DNA from 3 places in the Psychrosphaera sp. 1_MG-2023 genome. Region 1 is predicted to be linked to each of the others. Evidence: predicted binding sites of a transcription regulator. Region 1 holds the regulator's gene; each other region holds the start of a gene.
What was found. The regulator sigma-54, encoded in region 1, starts transcription at its own class of promoters, with help from an activator protein. The targets are predictions, from matches to a motif close to GTTGGCACGNNNNTNGNNT.

Region 2: the regulator sigma-54 is predicted to act here: its motif matches at 3,556-3,574, upstream of Q4575_RS17175 (nitrate reductase).
Region 3: the regulator sigma-54 is predicted to act here: its motif matches at 4,063-4,081, upstream of Q4575_RS01235 (DUF2884 family protein).

The regions. Positions count from the first base shown of each region.
Region 1 is NZ_JAUORW010000019.1:41,658-48,083, reverse strand. Features, by position in the region: gene ptsN (PTS IIA-like nitrogen regulatory protein PtsN) at 1-264, opposite strand, end outside; gene hpf (ribosome hibernation promoting factor) at 353-640, opposite strand; gene Q4575_RS16430 (RNA polymerase factor sigma-54) at 673-2,163, opposite strand; gene lptB (LPS export ABC transporter ATP-binding protein) at 2,207-2,932, opposite strand; gene lptA (lipopolysaccharide transport periplasmic protein LptA) at 2,952-3,443, opposite strand; gene lptC (LPS export ABC transporter periplasmic protein LptC) at 3,443-3,994, opposite strand; gene kdsC (3-deoxy-manno-octulosonate-8-phosphatase KdsC) at 3,994-4,560, opposite strand; gene Q4575_RS16405 (KpsF/GutQ family sugar-phosphate isomerase) at 4,561-5,526, opposite strand; gene Q4575_RS16400 (calcium/sodium antiporter) at 5,541-6,426, opposite strand, start outside.
Region 2 is NZ_JAUORW010000021.1:39,056-45,481, forward strand. Features, by position in the region: gene Q4575_RS17155 (molybdenum cofactor guanylyltransferase) at 1-55, opposite strand, end outside; gene moaA (GTP 3',8-cyclase MoaA) at 192-1,166, opposite strand; gene Q4575_RS17165 (ANTAR domain-containing response regulator) at 1,724-2,335, shown strand; gene Q4575_RS17170 (CmpA/NrtA family ABC transporter substrate-binding protein) at 2,337-3,407, shown strand; gene Q4575_RS17175 (nitrate reductase) at 3,730-6,426, shown strand, end outside.
Region 3 is NZ_JAUORW010000001.1:318,196-324,621, forward strand. Features, by position in the region: gene Q4575_RS01220 (FAD-binding and (Fe-S)-binding domain-containing protein) at 1-1,691, shown strand, start outside; gene Q4575_RS01225 (LysE family translocator) at 1,691-2,350, shown strand; gene Q4575_RS01230 (hypothetical protein) at 2,502-3,125, shown strand; gene Q4575_RS01235 (DUF2884 family protein) at 3,187-3,972, opposite strand; gene glnS (glutamine--tRNA ligase) at 4,287-5,957, shown strand; gene ttcA (tRNA 2-thiocytidine(32) synthetase TtcA) at 6,055-6,426, opposite strand, start outside.

The DNA of each region.
Region 1 (6,426 bases):
ATTCACTCCTTTGTGGGTAACTAAGAGAACTGCTACGGCTTTACTCGAATTTTTTATTCGGCCATGTGGTATCGCAATTCCGTTACCTATACCAGTGCTGCCCAACTTTTCTCTGTTCATCAAGCTCTCTAAAATATCTATGCTAGATAAATTTGGCAGCTGCGCACTCGCAATTTCAGCTATATGTTCAAGTATTTTTTTCTTGCTTTTACAATCAGCAATAACTTTGGTGCAATCTGGTTGAAGTAATAATTTTAAATTCATGTTTGGTTAACTGCCTACCTTTTGCTTACGCCAAAAGGTGTTGTTTGTGACGCCGTCCCTAGCGTCACGTTTATTTAGTTTAAACCCATCAGTGACGGGTCAATTTCTCTTTATGTTTTATTACCTGTCGATCTAGCTTATCTATTAAACTATCAATCGCGGCATACATATCGTTATGTTCAGAAGTGGCGAACAATTCACCACCGTTTACATGTAAGGTTGCTTCAGCTATTTGACTCAGTTTTTCAACGTCTAAAATCACATGGACATTATTGATATGGTCAAAGTGACGCTCTAATTTAGCAAATTTGTTATCTACGTATTCTTTTAATGACTCTGTTAAATCTATATGACGACAAGTTAAATTAATTTGCATAAAAAATTCCTTCTGTTGATATAGAGAGGTGTTTACACCAGTCGTTTTCGTTGGTTTGAAGGGGGAATATTTAATGATTCCCGGTATTTTGCAATAGTCCGTCTGGCAACCTGAATACCTTGGTCAGCCAGGATCTCTGCAATTTTACTATCACTGAGAGGTTTAGCCTGATTTTCCGCCGCAACTAACTTTCTGATTAAAGCTCTAATCGCAGTGGAAGAACATTCACCACCGTTCTCTGTACTTACATGACTCGAAAAGAAGTACTTAAGTTCAAAAATTCCTCTAGGTGTGTGCATATATTTTTGAGTCGTCACACGAGAAATTGTTGATTCATGCATGTCGACCATTTCTGCGACATCGTTCAAAACCATTGGTTTCATGGCTTCTGGGCCATATTCAAAAAATCCCTGCTGTTGCTGCACGATACAGTTTGATACTTTTAGCAGCGTATCGTTACGACTTTCTAAACTTTTGATAAACCATTTAGCTTCTTGTAAATGGGAACGTACAAATTGCGTGTCACTGGTATTTTTTGAGGTTTTTGACAACGATGCATATTGTTCGTTTATTTTTAGTTTAGGCATGGAATTTGGATTTAGCTCTACTAACCAACGACCTTTTTTCTTAACGACCGTTACATCGGGAATGACGTAGTCGATTTCATCTTTGATAACGACACTTGCAGGATTTGGATTAAGTTGTTGGATGAGTTCTAGAATATCTTTCAGATCGGGTTCTTTTAACTTGGTTTTTCTAAGTAAAGTCCGGTAATCACGATTGGCCAGTAAATCGATGTAATTGTCGATAACGTCTATGGCCTCAAATTTCCATGGCGTGTCATTTGAAAATTGTTTCAATTGCACCGACAAGCATTCTTGTAACCCTCTGCAGGCGACGCCTACGGGGTCGAATAGTTGAATACGTTTAAGTACCGCTTCAACTTCTTCTATTTCCACATCTTCGATGTCAATGGCTTCTACGATGTCCTCAGCGGTGAGGCGTAAAAAGCCTTTTTCGTCGACGCCGTCAATAATGGCGGTCGCGATTGCAAGATCTTGTTCGGTAAACGTAGAAAGGTTTAACTGCCAGCGGAGGTGGTCTTGAATATTGTCAGTGGTTTCACCTTGATAGACTGTGTCTTCGCCTTCATATGCTGGGCCAGAGCTCGCAGGGGCGGCGCTCATGTAGTCATCCCATGTTGTGTCCGTAGACATCTCTTCACTGATGGTTTCGGTTTGAAGTGCTTCAGTGGTATTTATTTCTTCCTGCGCCCAGTCGGTATCGTCGTCGGTCGTTTTGTTTTGACCTTCCGTTTCACCCAATACATCTTCTATCGATTGTTCGCTTTTTTCGTGATTTAAACTTTCGTCTTCTGCGTCCAATAGAGGATTGCTATCCAAGGCTTCTTGAATTTCTTGGTGGAGTTCTAATGAGGATAACTGCAACAACCTTATGGCTTGTTGCAATTGTGGGGTCATTGTTAATTGCTGACCCATTTTTAATTGAAGTGAAGGTCTCATCTAATTCCAATCAGATTATACTAATTAATGGTTATACACTAAATTACAAAGTGAACTGGTCACCTAAGTAAACTTTTTTCACGATTTCGCTAGCAAGGACTTCTTCTGGTGTACCTTCTGCGATTAATTCACCATGACTCACGATATAGGCTTTTTCACATACATCAAGCGTTTCACGTACATTATGGTCGGTAATTAAAACACCGATCCCTTTTGCGACGAGTTGTTGGATAATCTTTTTAATATCAATTACTGATATAGGGTCGACCCCAGCAAATGGTTCGTCAAGTAATATAATTTTAGGATCCGCAGCCAGCGCTCTTGCAATTTCTACTCGCCTACGCTCACCACCTGACAATGCCATACCTAAACTATCGCGAATGTGTTCTATATGAAATTCACCAATAAGATCATCTAACAAATCGGCTTTTTGGTTGGCATTGATGTCCTTTCTCATTTGTAACACGGCCATGATATTTTGGGAAACAGTAAGTTTTCTAAATATCGAAGATTCCTGTGGTAAATAGCCTATTCCATGACGAGCACGAACATGCATTGGTTCGTGACTTAAGTCAATATCATTAAGTGTAATGCTACCTTTGTCGTTAGGAACCAATCCAACTATCATATAAAAAGTTGTCGTTTTACCGGCACCATTTGGCCCAAGTAGTCCGACGACTTCACCGGCATTTACTGAAATACTGACGTCTTTTACAACTTGCCTTTTGTTATACGACTTGGCGAGATGTGTTGCGATTAATTTAGTCATCGAGTTATTAATTCCGTCGTTAGCCGTTTTTCTTTTTTGTTTTTATCGTAGTGGTAACTCGACCACCCGTTGAGGCATCGCCATCCGCTTTTACGCGCTTTTTAGCAAGGTCAAATTCGATCGAGCCACTTTGTACTTCAGAGCCACCTTGTTTAAACTTTGCGTCGCCACTTAATTTAAGGGTTTGAGTTGTAACAAAGTATTCAATCTCGTTTGCTTTTGCGGTTAAGTTACCGTTTTCTTCGTCGATTTGAGTAAATAAAGCCGGACTGCCTTTGGCAATTAATTTTTCACCGGTGCCGTCCTGGGTGTCGACAAATAGCTCATCCGCTTTAATTGATATAGGCCCCTGAGAAACAACAACATTACCTTTAAAATACATCGTATTGTTGTTGTAATTAAGATCTTGATTGTCCGATTTTATTTTCAAATCTTCGCTGTTTGCCGAAACGGCCATACTAAATAGAGCAACCAATATTGTGGCGATATACGCGTGTCGCTTGAATGTCATTACTTGTTACCTTTAATCAGCGTTTCCACATGATGAGTTAGTGTCACCGTGCCTTCAGTTAAATTTGCAACCAAACCTTGCCCAACAATTGTCAATTTATCACCCGTAATCGTAATCGGATTGTCTGTTGTTACCAAGTTAGAGTCTAAGTTAATTTCTAAAAAATTTGTTGTTATGGTTTGGATCAATGACTTTTCGCCAAGTTGTACCATGATGACATTTTTATCTAAGGTTAATATACCTTCTTGCATGTCGCCAATTTGTGCGGAGAGTCGCCAAAATGGTTTTTTATCTTGGTAAATTATAAATTCAGGTGAAATAAAATGAGTTAGGGACAACTCTGAAAAGTGCTCCATTTTTTGTGAAAACACTTCTTGCTGCAGTTCACCATTAGAGTCAAACAACTCTTGATGCAGCAATTTAGCGGTAAATTCCGGGATCAGTTCTTCTTCAAAGTCAAAAGGCATTTGCGATTGTGGCGCGAAATTGGGCTGCCATAAAACGGCAACGATCCCCAAAAACAATATAACAACAACGCCACGGGCTAACATTATAGACTTGCTCCGGTGATATTCTCGGTAATGTACTCTTCACCATAGTTCGCCATGATCAGTAGGTCGGTTAATTCTCTTACAGAACCTCGTCCACCATTTAATGTCGTTACTAAATGAGCAATGCTTTTGATATATGGGTGCGCGTCGCCTGTAGCGGTTGCAAGGCCAACTTTTAACATTACCGGAGCATCTGGAAAATCATCACCAATGTATGCGATTTGTTCGTCGGTTAAGTTTAAGTCTGATTTTAGTTGCTCGTAACCTTCTAGTTTTTGGTCCATACCTTGGTAAATATGTTTTACACCTAAACTGCTCATGCGAGTTTGCACAATTGTTGATTTGCGTCCCGTGATTACCGCGACTTCAACACCTGCATCTATTAAAGAACGAATGCCATAACCATCTTTGGTATTAAAGCCTTTTAATTCTTCACCACTGTTGGCTAGGATTACGGTTCCGTCTGAAAAAACGCCGTCGATATCGCATATTAATAATTTGATTTGCTGCGCGCGAGCGACAACATCATTTGGTATTGCCTGATACCAAGTTTCATATCTGCGCATTTAAAGTACCCCTGCTTTTAATAAGTCGTGCATATTTATCGCGCCCACTGGGAAGTTATTATCATCGATTATAAAAAGACTGTTTATCTTTTTTTCTTCCATAATATGCAAAGTTTCAGCGGCAAGGATATTTGCGGCGCTGCAAATTGAGTTACGAGTCATATAGTTAACTATACCGGCGGACATGTCGAGCTTGTCTTGATCTAGACAACGACGCAAGTCTCCGTCGGTAAAAATACCCGCTAATTGTCCCTGGTCATTGGTGATCCCCGTCATACCAAGTCCTTTGGCTGACATTTCGATGATCGCTTGTTTTAATGTCGCTTGGTCAGTGACCAACGGGATCCGTTTTTCAGTATGCATTACATCTTTATTAGTGAGTAATAACTTACGGCCAAGTGCTCCGCCGGGGTGACTAAGGGCAAAGTCTTCCGCGGTAAACCCACGTTCTTCTAACATTGACACGGCCAATGCATCGCCAAGAACTAAACTCGCTGTTGTCGATGCTGTTGGTGCAAGTCCGAGTGGGCAGGCTTCTTGTTTAACGCCTGCATAAAGGTGCACATCGGAATTAACGGCTAGTGTTGAGCTTGGTTTTCCAGTCATAGAGACAATTGCACAGCCAATGCGTTTTAACACCGGTAATAACGAAATGACTTCGGCTGTTTCACCACTGTTTGATAACGCTAACACTATATCGGCGTCGGTAAACATACCTAAGTCGCCATGACTTGCTTCACCGGGGTGAACATAAAAAGCTGGTGTCCCTGTGCTAGCTAATGTCGCCGCTATTTTGTTGGCTATATGACCTGACTTGCCCATTCCAGTAACAATAATTCGCCCTTTACACGCCAACATTAGTTCGCATGCATTTGCAAAATTGATGTCTATGGAATCGGAAAGTTGCTCAATAGCGGCCTTTTCAATCGCAATAACTTGTAAACCTGATTGTATTAACGAATTCATAATAACGACTTAAATTAACTAAATAAGACAATTTGGTATGCAACGAACCCTACTAACAGTAAACCGCCTTCAACGCGATTAATTCTGCGAGTGCCTTTAAAGTTCATTGCCATAAACAGTAGAGCGACTGTTGCTCCGATCATGACAAAAATATCACGGGATGCGGCGTTCGGGTCTATTTCACTCGGATGAATAAGGGCACCAACCGATAATACGGCTAGGATATTAAATATGTTTGAGCCGATGACATTACCAATTGCCATGTCATCTTCGCCTTTTAATACGCCGGCTACACTTGCCGCAAGCTCTGGCAAACTGGTTCCAATCGCGATAATTGTTAATCCAATAACAAGGTCGCTAATGCCAAAGAATTGAGCGATGATCACTGCAGAGTCGACTAAAAAGTGGGAGCTAAGTGGCAACATGATTAACCCGGCGATGACCCATAACACGGCATATAAGGTTGGTAGATCTGACGGGATTTCGTCGTCGTTATCGGCAAGTAAAGGGTCGTTAGGGTTCTTAGTGTGGTTAGCCAAAAAAATGAGAAAGCCAATAAACATAAAAAAGCCAACCAACAGGCCGATTCCTTCGTTAAAGCTTAAAACATTATCAGATAAGATATACCAAGCGAGTAATGTGAATCCTAATAGAATCGGCATTTCACGATATAAGGTGGTAGAAGATACTGTCAGTGGGCGAACCATCGTTGTAATGCCAAGCACTAAAAGTATGTTTGTAATGTTAGAACCAAGTGCATTACCGACGGAGGTATCCGTCGCACCATTTAATGCCGCATTGGCTGATACCATTATTTCAGGTGCAGATGAGCCCATTGCAACTATAGTTAAGCCGATGATCATTGGAGAAACGCCCAGATTTCTGGCTAATCCAGAAGCT
Region 2 (6,426 bases), on a different contig from region 1:
TCCGTTGAGACTTGCCTCCTGACATGACAACACCAATAAATTCTGAATGAGACATTAAACGGTTCCAATATTGATTTTACCAAATGATTTATATGCATTAAGACAATACATACTCAACGGCACGTTAGCACTATAAAAACAGCAAATTAATGCCAACGCTCAGTCGAATAAAGTGAGGTTTTAAGAGCGACTTAGCCACCTAACATTGCGAGGTGTTTTGTAGCACCGGTTTTATTGTCTTGTAAAAAATGCGTTTCTTTTTTGTCGTCTAATTGTGTTTGTAACCAAACTTTAAGTTGTGACAATTGACTGCTTGATTGCAACAGATGTCTAAAGTTAAGGCCTTCTTCGGCAAATAAACATTTATGTAAATTACCTACCGAAGAAACTCGAAGACGATTGCAACTTGCGCAAAAGTCTTTGCTGTATGGCAATATAAAACCAATTTTACCCTGAAAATCAGGATGACAATATTCTAACGCGGGGCCTGCAACTTTAGATTTAACAATTGGTAACCATCCATCATTTTCAATTTTGTTCTTAAGTTGCTCGCCATTGACATGCTGCTTGGCAAAATACGTTTTATTGTCACCGGTTTCCATCAGCTCAATTAATCTTAAGCTCAGGGGTTTAAATTTTATCCACTGCAAAAAGTCGGTTAATTCGTTTTCATTAAACTGTTTAAGCAATACGGCATTAACTTTTACATTTTTAACGCCCAACGAGATTGCTTTGTCGATACCTTTTAGAATGGACTGGTGTTTATTACTGCCTGTTATGAGTCTAAAGGTGTCTGACTTTAAACTATCAATACTGACGTTTAGAGAATCTAATCCAGCATCGACCCATTTTTCTATTTGCGTTTCGAGATTGTAGCCGTTTGTGGTCAATGCCACGGTATCAACACCGTCGACGTTTTTTACAACGCGAATGATCTCAGCAAGATCTTTTCGCAATCCTGGCTCGCCACCGGTGATCCTTACCTTACTGACACCCAGCTCTGCAAAGGCCGTTACTAACCTTTTTATTTCGTCTATTGTTAAAAATTCCCGCGGATTACTGCAATCGTATCCATCCGGTAAACAGTAGTCGCATTTGAAATTACAGACGTCGGTTATCGATAGTCGCAAATAATGGAACTGTCTTTGGTAACTATCTATCAACATACTGGGGAATTTAACCGTTTCATTTTCACTTCTTTTTCAAATTTTGTTTGTCGTAACTTTGGGACCACAGGGCTCTGTTAATTCGCGCTTCTGTATTTCTACTCTAATAGCACTGCCTTTGTAATACCAGTACTACTGTATTTCTTCGCGAATGAGATAGCCTAGATTTTATTATCGCAGAAAACGAATTTTTAACGGAATTCATTTCCGGTCTTTTTTACAATTACTTATAACAACCATGGCGCGTAAACGTTAATCAGTTGGTGCCTTCAACTTCCATACCAGAAGATGTAATTGACTAAACCTAGGGTGGGTAAGGGATAGAAAAATAACCAAACTAATACAAAAGCAAACGTTGCGTCAAATTGGGGACGTATTCCTATTGTGGTGCATCCGTTGTGGTGCAAGTGTTTTGCATGCGTTTGATAAAAACGACTCATAACATGCCAACATCAATAAAATAGCAGGTTACAGCAGATCTCAAAGAAACCTGCCTATCTGGTGCAAATATTGAAGCATTACTCGCGATCACAATTAACAAAGTAACACATCTCACTATGGCTACTAAAAATAAAACAACAAACACGTTAACCGTGTTAGTCATTGACGATGACATGGAACGCGCGGAAAGTTTCCGGGCAGCGCTGGCAGCTTCTCCTTATGTCGTGAAACACTTAGCTCACACGAGTGCCTCACTTTTAAGGGAAGTTGAAAATACCGAGCCTGACATCATTCTAATTGATATTGAATCACCTAATCGCGACACAATTGAAAGTTTGAGTACGATATCTGAATTTAACCCAAAGCCCATTGTTATGTTTTCTGAACAAGACCAACCGGACTTAATGCGAGACAGCATTAAAGCTGGTGTTAGTGCTTATGTTTCAGGTGAAACAAATCCCGATAGAGCCAAATTTATTCTCGATGTCGCGGTCGCTCGTTTTAATGAGTTTCAGGGGCTAAAGGCCGAATTAACAGATGCCAAACGGAAATTGCAGTCGAGAAAGTGGGTTGATCAAGCCAAAGCACTATTAATTGAAAAGCAAGGTATGAGCGAGCAACAGGCTTATTCAGCGATTCGAAAAATGGCGATGGATAATGGACAGAAGATGGAAGACGTAGCAAAGAACCTAATCTCCATGATGCAGTTGATAGGCGGAGGTAAATAACATGAGTTCACAAACGCATTTAGAACAAACCCAACTTGATATTGGAATAGTGGCATTAACCGATTGTGCCCCCTTAGTGATGGCGAAACATCTAGGTTATTTTGAACAATGGGGATTAGATGTTTCATTGCATGTTCAGTATTCTTGGGCGACGGTAAGAGATAGGTTAAACGCTGGTTTATTAGACGCGGCGCAGGTCTTAGCACCGATGCCAATTGCTAGTTCGTTAGGTTTAAATGGACCAAAATGTGAGGTCATTAATGCCTTTAACTTGAGCATGAATGGTAACGGTGTAACGTTATCGACAGCCTTGATGGATAAAGTTAGGGAGTTAAATAACGGAATAACTCCACCACTGCCGCTTGAAGCAAAGTGGCTTAAAAGGGTCATAGACCAGTCGGGTGAGGTATTAAAAATAGCGTCTGTTTACCCTTACTCTTGTCATTTTTATCAACTAAGAGATTGGTTGATATCAGGTGATATTACACCTAACAAAGATGTTGAATTGATCATTATTCCACCGACAAGTATGACCACGGCATTGCAAAATAATGACATCGATGGTTTTTGTGTCGGTACTCCGTGGAACGCCCAAGCGGTTCGAGGTGGTATTGGCGAAACAGTCACGACTTCGAGTGACATATGGCAGGAAGCCCCGGAAAAAGTGTTGGCCGTAACTAAGGAATGGCAAGAGACTAACCCCAATACCTATTTGGCATTACTCGCTGCAGTACAACAAGCTTGCGAATGGTTAGAGTCAGTTGCAAATCGATTTGAAACAGCCATTATCCTGCAACAATATTTAGATGCGCCCGTTGATGTAATCGCGCCAAGTTTGATTGGTAGTTGTATTACCGCGAAAGGAGCACCACCAAGAGATATACCTGGCTACAATCAGTTTTTTCGGAGTAATACCAATCAACCGATTGTTGAGCAAGGCATGTTCTTGATAGAGAAAATGAAAGGTGCAGGGCAGTTAGGCGATTGGACAGATACCCAACTTAATGAAGTTGTTAATAATGTTTATCGAAATGACTTATATGAATCGATGTTGGCCTTACGGAACAGTTGAACCATTTAGGTGAAGCTAATAAGTGATGATAAAAAAAACGCACCCAAGTAGTGCGTTTTTTTCTGTCTTGAACAAAGTCACCTTTACCTATAGTGCCCTAAACTCCAGTATTTACAGTGGCTTGTAGAGAATAAAGAATAAAGCAGATGCTGGCACGTAACTTGTTTATATAAATGTATAAATTTTGAGTACATAGAATATAAAATAATTTTCAAGACGTCGAAAACAACACTTCGACCTCGACTTCTCAGTGTTGAGAAGCTAATAAAATTAAGCAAAGGCGCTACGGTGAAAACCGTCGCGCCTTTTTTGTGAGTAAAAAATGTCAGTACAACAATTTGAACAGAAAGTTTGCCAAACTACTTGCCCATACTGCGGGGTTGGTTGTGGTGTGGATGCAACTATTGTTAACGGTCAGTTAACTGCAGTAAGTGGCAGCAAACAGCATCAGGCGAACTTCGGTAAGCTTTGTGTAAAAGGCTCTAATTTAGCTGAAACTACAGATTTGGAAGGTCGGTTATTGTATCCAGAAGTTAATGGAGAACGTACCACCTGGGACCATGCCACAGACGTTGTTGCTAACGGATTTAAGAAAATTATTGCTGAACACGGTCCACAAGCAGTTGCTTTCTATGTATCTGGTCAAATTTTAACGGAAGATTATTACGTCGCAAATAAGCTAATGAAAGGTTATATCGGCTCAGCAAATATCGATACAAACTCTCGATTATGTATGTCATCTGCCGTTGCAGGCTATAAACGTGCATTTGGTTCAGATACGGTGCCATGCAGCTATGAAGACTTATCCGCAACAGACTTACTTATTTTGGTCGGATCAAACGCAGCATGGACTCACCCCATTTTATTTCAGCGAATGGAACAGGCCAAAAAAGACAACCCAAATATGAAAGTTGTGGTTATTGACCCAAGACGCAGTGCGACGGCTGAATTAGCTGATCTGTTTTTACCGGTTAAACCGGGTACAGATGTCGCATTGTTTATGGGGATGCTTAATTACATCATTAATAATGGTGGGGTGAATAGGGATTATGTCGAGCGCTATTGTGAAGGTTTTGACCTTACAGCTGAGTCTGTTTCGTCGTGGACAGTGGCAACAACAGCTACCTTCTGTGAGCTTCAAGAAAGTGATCTCCTACTTTTTTTTAATGCCTTTTGCCAAACTCCAACAGCGGTAACGTTTTATTCACAAGGTGTTAATCAATCAAGCCAAGGGGTGGATAAATGTAATGCCATTATTAATTGTCATTTGGCGACTGGTAAGTTGGGACATTTGGGCTCCGGTCCATTTTCAATTACTGGACAACCTAATGCAATGGGCGGCAGAGAAGTTGGTGGATTAGCAAATATGTTAGCCGCTCATATGAATATCGAAGATGAAAGTCATCGTGATTTAGTACAAAGTTATTGGGACTCACCTACTATATGTAACGAATATGGCCCTAAAGCGGTGGAAATGTTTGATAAAATGGCTAAAGGTGAAATTAAAGCCGTCTGGATTATGGCCACCAATCCCATGGTGAGTCTGCCAAATCGAAACGAAATTGAAACTGCACTTAAAACCTGCGAATTAGTCGTTGTATCTGATTGCATGGCAGATACAGATACTATGGACTTTGCAGATGTTAAATTACCAGCGACAACGTGGGGCGAGAAAGATGGTACTGTCACTAATTCAGAACGACGTATTTCACGTCAACGAGGCATTTTAGCAGCCCCAGGTGAAACTCGTCACGATTGGCAGATCATTTCAGATATTGCGGTAAAAATGGGTTTTGAAGACGCATTTACTTATCAACACCCAGCTGAAATATTTGTCGAACATGCAGGCTTATCTGGCTACAAAAATGGGTCTGAAAGTTACGCTGTCCGCGACTTTGATATTTCCGGATTAGCGTCTTTAAGTGAAGCTGAGTATGACGCATTACAGCCCGTTCAATGGCCAGTTAACACAAGATATCCAAATGGTTGTCAGCATATATTTGCCGACAATACATTTTATACACCAAGTGGCAAAGCCAATTTTGTCGCTGTTGAAGCCAAATTGCCACAACAAAAAGCGAGTGCGTTATACCCCTATGGCGTGAATTCAGGAAGAGTTCGAGACCATTGGCATACGATGACACGTACAGGTAAATCAGCTTCTTTGGCTAAACACACAAAAGAACCTTTTATCGCAATGCACAGCACAGACTTAACAAAGGAAGGTTTAACCGACGGCAACTTAGTGAAGGTGACGAGCGAGTTTGGTGAGGTTTTAGTGCCAGTGAAAGTTGATGATGGCCTCAAAGTCGGGCAACTCTTTACGCCAATTCATTGGAATAAGCTGAGTGCGCCAACTGCAAATATCGCCAAACTATACGGTTCGTTTGTAGATCCGATCTCAGGGCAACCTGAAAGTAAGTTCACCGTAGCGAATATTGAAAAAGCACCGGTGGGTCAATTCATGCAATTGTTTTGTTTGGAAGAGATGCTCATTGAGTCTGATTATTGGGCAAAAAACACCATTCAGTCTGGCTTTGAATATGCCTGCGCGACAGCTAATAAAATAGAAGGCCCAATGTTCTGGAGTCGAGATTTAACGGCTATTGAAGGCAATTGGAGTTATTTTGAAAATAGCCAAAGCGGTATTGCAACTGCTTTATGTATTAAAGATAACCGTTTGGTTTTTGTTGGGTTTTTCGCGCAATACAAAACGGAAATAAACAGCGACTGGGTTGATAGTCTTTTTCAACAAGAAGAAGTGTCAGCTGAACAAATAAATCGAGTGCTACGTGCAGTGCCTGGCGCTGATTTTATCAACGGCAAAACGATATGTAGCTGTTATAAAGTCGGCGAAAATCAAATTGTCGACGCGATAGTAAGTGAAGGTGATAACTCAGTTGAAAAATTAGGCGAACGTTTGAAGTGCGGCACCAATTGCGGTTCATGTAAAAGTGAACTCAAAACCCTGATCAAACAACATGGACAGCCACAATTAACTCAGAGTCGATTTGAATCT
Region 3 (6,426 bases), on a different contig from region 1:
TTGGCCATGTCGACGCCGGTGTATTACACGTACGGCCGGCTTTAGACTTAACCGATCCAGAACAAGAAACCTTACTGCGTACGATTTCCGATAAGGTCGTCGCATTAACTGCAAAATACGGTGGTTTAATGTGGGGTGAACATGGTAAAGGCTATCGTAGTGAATATGGCCCTGCATTTTTTGGCGAAAAGTTATTCGCTGAAGTTCAAAAAATTAAAGCGCAGTTTGACCCACAAAACAGACTGAACCCGGGTAAAATTTGTACACCATACAAATCGACAGACAAGATGGTTTCGGTTGATGCGGTAAAACGCGCTTCATTTGATAAACAAATTCCAATTGAAATAAAAACAGAGTTTGAAACCACCGTTAATTGCAATGGTAATGGGCAATGTTTTAACTACGATACATCATCGCCAATGTGTCCTTCTTATAAAGCGAGTAACGACCGTCGTTACTCACCAAAAGGACGAGCTTCATTAATGCGTGAATGGCTCAGATTACAAGGCAATACGTTTAGTGCTGATAACCGGGAAATGTATCGCACTGGTTTTACGCAGCTTTTAACATTCCCATATAAGGTATTTAGAACCGCTGGGGCAAAACTCGGCAACTACGACTTTAACCATGAAGTTAAAGCTAGTATGGACGAATGTTTAGCATGTAAAGCCTGTACAACAGCCTGTCCAATTAAAGTTGACGTGCCCACGTTCCGAACTAAATTTATCGAAGCGTATTATTCACGATATCTAAGACCAATTAGCGATCACCTTGTGGCTAACGTAGAAGGGTTATTACCTTTACTTAGTAGAACGCCATCTGTTGGCAACCTAATTATGCACAATCCGATTAGCACCTGGGTAACGCGTAACCTTGTTGGGTATGTTGATGCGCCTAAGTTTGGCGACAATTTAAGAAAAGCGATTGCCAATGAAAATTGGTATTCACCTGAACGGGTAAATGCGCTTAGCGAACAACAAAAACAACGTGCTGTTTTTATCGTTCAAGACCCATTTACCAGTGCTTATGAAAGTAGCTTAGTTGTTGATACTGTTTCAGTCCTAACAAAACTTGGATATTTGCCAATTGTTTTACCTTTTTATGCCAATGGTAAACCAGCCCACGTTAAAGGGTTTGTTTCTAAATTTGCACGTATCGCGGCTAAAGCCACAACGTTTTTTAATAAAGTTGCACAGCACAACATACCGATGATTGGTCTAGATGCTTCTTTAGTATTTGCCTATCGTGATGAATACGTAAAAGCTCTCGGTAAAGACGCGGTAAAATTTGATGTCATGGTACTAAGCGAATGGTTAAAGGACGTCGATGTGGAAGTTGAGGTAACACCAAGCCTGCAAAGTCAAGCCACCTACACGTTATTAGCGCATTGTACAGAAAAGTCGATAATCAATGGCGTTGAAAAACATTGGGTGAGTATTTTTAACAAAGTTGGCCTCAACCTTAATATCAGAAACACGGGGTGTTGTGGTATGGCAGGAACATTTGGGCATGAAAAACAACATCAAGAAACGTCAAAAACAATTTATAACTTAAGTTGGAAACATGCAGTTGCGCAGGAGAAGCCAGAACTTATTTTGGCGACAGGATTCTCTTGTCGAAGCCAAGTTAAACGTCTTGATGGTGTCGAACTAAGTCATCCAATTCAAATGTTAGATAAAGTGTTAAGTTAATGGACAGTTCTAGTCTTTTAATAGAGTTTTTAACGATTGCAACAGCCCACTTTTTTGCAGTTGCCAGTCCAGGACCAGACTTTGCAATCGTGTTAAAACATTCTATTAACTATGGTAAACGGATAGCGATTATCACCAGTCTTGGTGTTGGTACTGCGATATTCATTCATGTAGCGTATGCATTAATGGGCATTGGGCTTATTATCAGTTCAACACCTTGGTTGTATGATCTTCTAATTCTTTTTGCGTCAGGTTTTTTGTTGTACTTGGGTTTTGGTGCTATTCGTTCATCTAAAAATGTTAAAACTAACGAACAGGTAATTGACAATAACGTTGTAGAAATTAGTGGAAAAAGGGCGTTTTACTTAGGTTTTCTAACAAACGGCCTTAATCCGAAAGCAACCATATTTTTTCTCTCGTTGTTTACCGTTGTCGTCAGCGCTGAAACACCATTAATTATTAAAGGGTTATATGGCGTTTATCTCGCATTAGCAACAACCGCGTGGTTTTGTTTTTTATCACTAATATTAACTCGACCAAAAGTTCGTGAATTTTTTAACGGACATGCCTATATTTTTGACAGAGTAATGGGGTGGGTATTGATCTTATTAGCCGTTAAAATTACCTACAGTGAAATAATCACAAAATATCTATTCTAAATTAATAAGATAGATATTTGGCTGAGATGTTGGCACCACTATTGTATGATTTTTATGCAGTAGTGAACTTACCCGCCAAACTGCAACGAAGTGAGACAACAAACTTATTTATTACGTTGTTTATGTATTGGCTAAGGTTTTAGGCAACCCCATGGCAAATCAAGCAGTGTTACTCAATTACCATTACGATATGGTAAAAGCAAAGTCTCATAGCGCAGGGCATCTATCAGTCCCGTTAACTAACATAACTTCTTTTACAGATTTCCTGTTAGCGCAAAGCACATCTTTAAGTCAACTTGAAACGTTAACAAAATTATTGTCTATTGCATTATTTAACGATCTTAACGCCTATGTGGACGTAAAAACACGACTGGATCAATTGACAGAATTAGATGGTTTGTATTTAGTTAACCGCTACCAACATCATATTAAACCAGTCATATTCGTTACAACGGAACTCACCGATTTTGTATTTAAAAAACTTCATAACAAAGCCAACTTAGTAAATGTAACTGCGATGTTTAATCAAACAGTAGATACCATACCTACTGACAAGACCTGTACGAAACGAAAAACACCTAACCTCACCTTTATATGCAAATCTAACAGCTTCCCTGAAATTGATTTTAACAAACGTGTGTCGTTAGATTGCTACTTAGAGCATAACCAATTGTCAGTTGTCGTAAACAAGCTACATTATATTGATTTTGAAGTTGTTAACTTACGAAAAATAGAAGACTTGTTAATAACAAGTCTTCTAGCTGATGCGGGGTAAATTAAATGATCATAAACGATGAGTAACGCTCCTCGTTTATTTATATCGTAGGACAAGCTATTTAGCGGTCTTCGTAATCGTCATTTTCATTAATTTTGATTAAATCAAAGTTAGCAAATTTACTATTTGACGCCGTTAATTCATCTTCCATTTTATCGACCAGTTTTAATTTTTCACAAAACTTGTTGGCCTTTATTTCAATTTCATCCGCTCGTGATTCTATTTCTTGTTCAATACGGTCATCTAGATTATCTAAATCGCTAAAAGACGATTCTCCATTTGCAATAGAGTTACCAATATTAGAGATAAGGCCACCAATTAAGCTAGGGATCATATCTTCCATTAACTCTTCCACAGATTCGTCTATACCACTGCCGTCAATCTGATGATTAAATTCTCCATTAGAAAACGAATAATGGCTGTCTTCACTTTCATACTTATCTTTTATCTTTGTCTTTATTTCATCAAATTTACTGCTTAATTTAGAATTTTCAGGCATTTGGCCAAACGCCGCTTGTATACCTTGAAACGCTATATCAACGGCTTCGATTGCAATTTCACCAATCTCTGGAATGGCCGCACGCAACGACGCTGCATATTCTGTTACAAGTTTTTGCTGTTTGCTGTCTAATTCGATTAAATCGCCTCTGACAAATACCATTTTATCGTCATAGATGTCGATAAGAGTTTCATCTTCATTTTTGATAAGAATATGCTTTGGCGTAATTGTTAGCGCATTGTTTAATTCAAGATCACAATGATTATCCATAGATACATTGGCAGCTTGAGAATAGGGTGAGACAAAAAGAGTTGCTGCGACAAGTGTCGTTAGGGCCAATAGTTTCATAATGTTTCCTTTAATAAAAAATGGTGCAATTTAGTGATTGTCGCAAACGATAACATTAACGCGACATATTTAGTTTAATAATGACTTTAAAGGCAATCTTAATGCCAACTAAAAAACACATTAATTACAATAAGATAAAAATATTCAGTGATTTACATTAAACAAAAAACGTAGATGAGTTGGTGATTTTTGTCAAAAACTGGTTAATTTTGTTAAGTGCTTAAAATATCAGCTAATGAACTATTTACACTTGGCATACTTAATACCAGCAGTGGTATACTCTTGGCAATTATTTAGTTAAAAAGGCACTATCAATGGCAGAGATGCAAGCTCGTCCGACGAACTTTATCAGAAATATAATTGATGCAGATTTAGAAGCAGGAAAACATCAAACAACTCATACCCGTTTTCCGCCAGAACCAAACGGTTATTTGCACATCGGGCATGCAAAATCTATTGTGCTTAATTTCGGTATTGCAAAAGACTATAACGGTTTTTGTAACTTACGATTTGATGATACAAATCCTGAAAAAGAAGACATTGATTACGTAAATGCCATAAAAAAAGACGTTAACTGGTTAGGCTATCAGTGGCACGATGAAGTCCGCTATTCTTCTAATTATTTTGACCAGCTTTTTGGTTTTGCAGAAGAACTCATCTCCAAAGGCCTCGCGTATGTAGAGTTTTCTAATCAAGAAGAAATTCGCTCAATGCGAGGTACGCTTACATCACCAGGTAAAAACAGCCCATATCGCGACGTATCCATTGAGGAAAACCTCAAACATTTTCATGATATGCGCGATGGGAAATACAAAGAAGGTGAGTGCTGCTTACGAGCTAAAATAGATATGTCGAGCAGCTTCATGTGTATGCGTGATCCTGTTATTTATCGTATTCGATATGCTAATCATCACCAAACTGGCGACAAATGGTGCATTTACCCAATGTACGATTTTACTCACTGTATTTCTGATGCGATTGAAAACATTACGCATTCTTTATGTACGCTAGAATTCCAAGATAATCGTCGTCTTTACGACTGGGTTTTGGATAATATCACTATAGATTCGCGCCCACATCAATATGAGTTTTCAAGACTAAACCTTGAATACACGATGATGAGTAAACGTAAGCTAAATACGTTAGTAACAGAAAATTACGTGAGTGGCTGGGATGACCCTAGAATGCCAACTATTGCGGGTTTACGTCGTAGAGGGTATACGGCAGCAGCTATTCAAGAGTTTTGCCAACGTATTGGTGTGACTAAGATGGAAAACACGGTCGAAATGGGCATGTTAGAAGCCTGTATCCGAGATGACCTAAATGAAAATGCACCTCGCGCAATGGCTGTTTTAGATCCGATAAAAGTGGTTATCGAAAACTACCCAACTGACAGTGTTGAATGGTTAGACGCACCAAATCATCCCAACAACGAAGACATGGGCAGTCGTAAATTGCCATTTACTCGTGAAGTATTTATTGAACGCGAAGATTTTCGTGAGGAAGCCAACAAAAAATACAAACGTCTAGTCATTGGTAAGGAAGTTCGTTTACGTAATGCTTATTTCGTCAAAGCAGAACGCTGTGATAAAGATGAAAACGGCGAAATCACGACAATTTATTGTACTTATGACGATACTACGTTAGGTAAGTTGCCTGCGGATGGCCGCAAGGCTAAAGGCGTGATCCATTGGGTGTCAGCGAGCGAAGGTGTTCCAGCCGAAATTCGAGATTATGACCGTCTATTTACCGTTCCAAATCCAGCGGCTGCAGAATCAATTGATGAGATCTTAAATCCAGACTCATTAATTATCCGCAACGGATTTATCGAACCAAGTTTACTTGAAAGCCAAGCTCAGCAAGCATTCCAGTTTGAACGATTAGGTTATTTCTGTAACGATGGTACTAAGAATGAAGCCGGAAATTTAGTATTTAACAAGACTGTCGGTTTACGTGATTCTTGGGCTAAAATTGAGCCCAAATAAATACTACTTTATTGCCTGATAAGGTTTAACTTCAGCGATGCGATAACGGTTGCAAATAGATCAAAAAAGCCACTTTACAGTGGCTTTTTTATTGTCTCTAACTTAATTCAACAAATTGAGTGACTGTGCTGTCATCATCCATCACATCTTCGTCAATTACAAACGAAGGAATTTCAGGTGCATCAAACGCAATATCACCTTCATCTACTTCCTGACTTAAGGTTTTAAAATCATATAATTCATTGTCAGCAAGGTGACTTGGAACAACATTTTGCAATGCTTTAAACATACTTTCAATGCGGCCCGGGAATTGTTTGTCCCAACTGTTTAACATCTCTTTAATGTTTTGTCTCTGCAGGTTTTCTTGTGAGCCACAAAGATTACATGGAATGATAGGGAATTGTTTAGCGTCGGCAAAACGTTGAATGTCTTTCTCTTTTGCGTACGCAAGCGGACGAATGACAACATG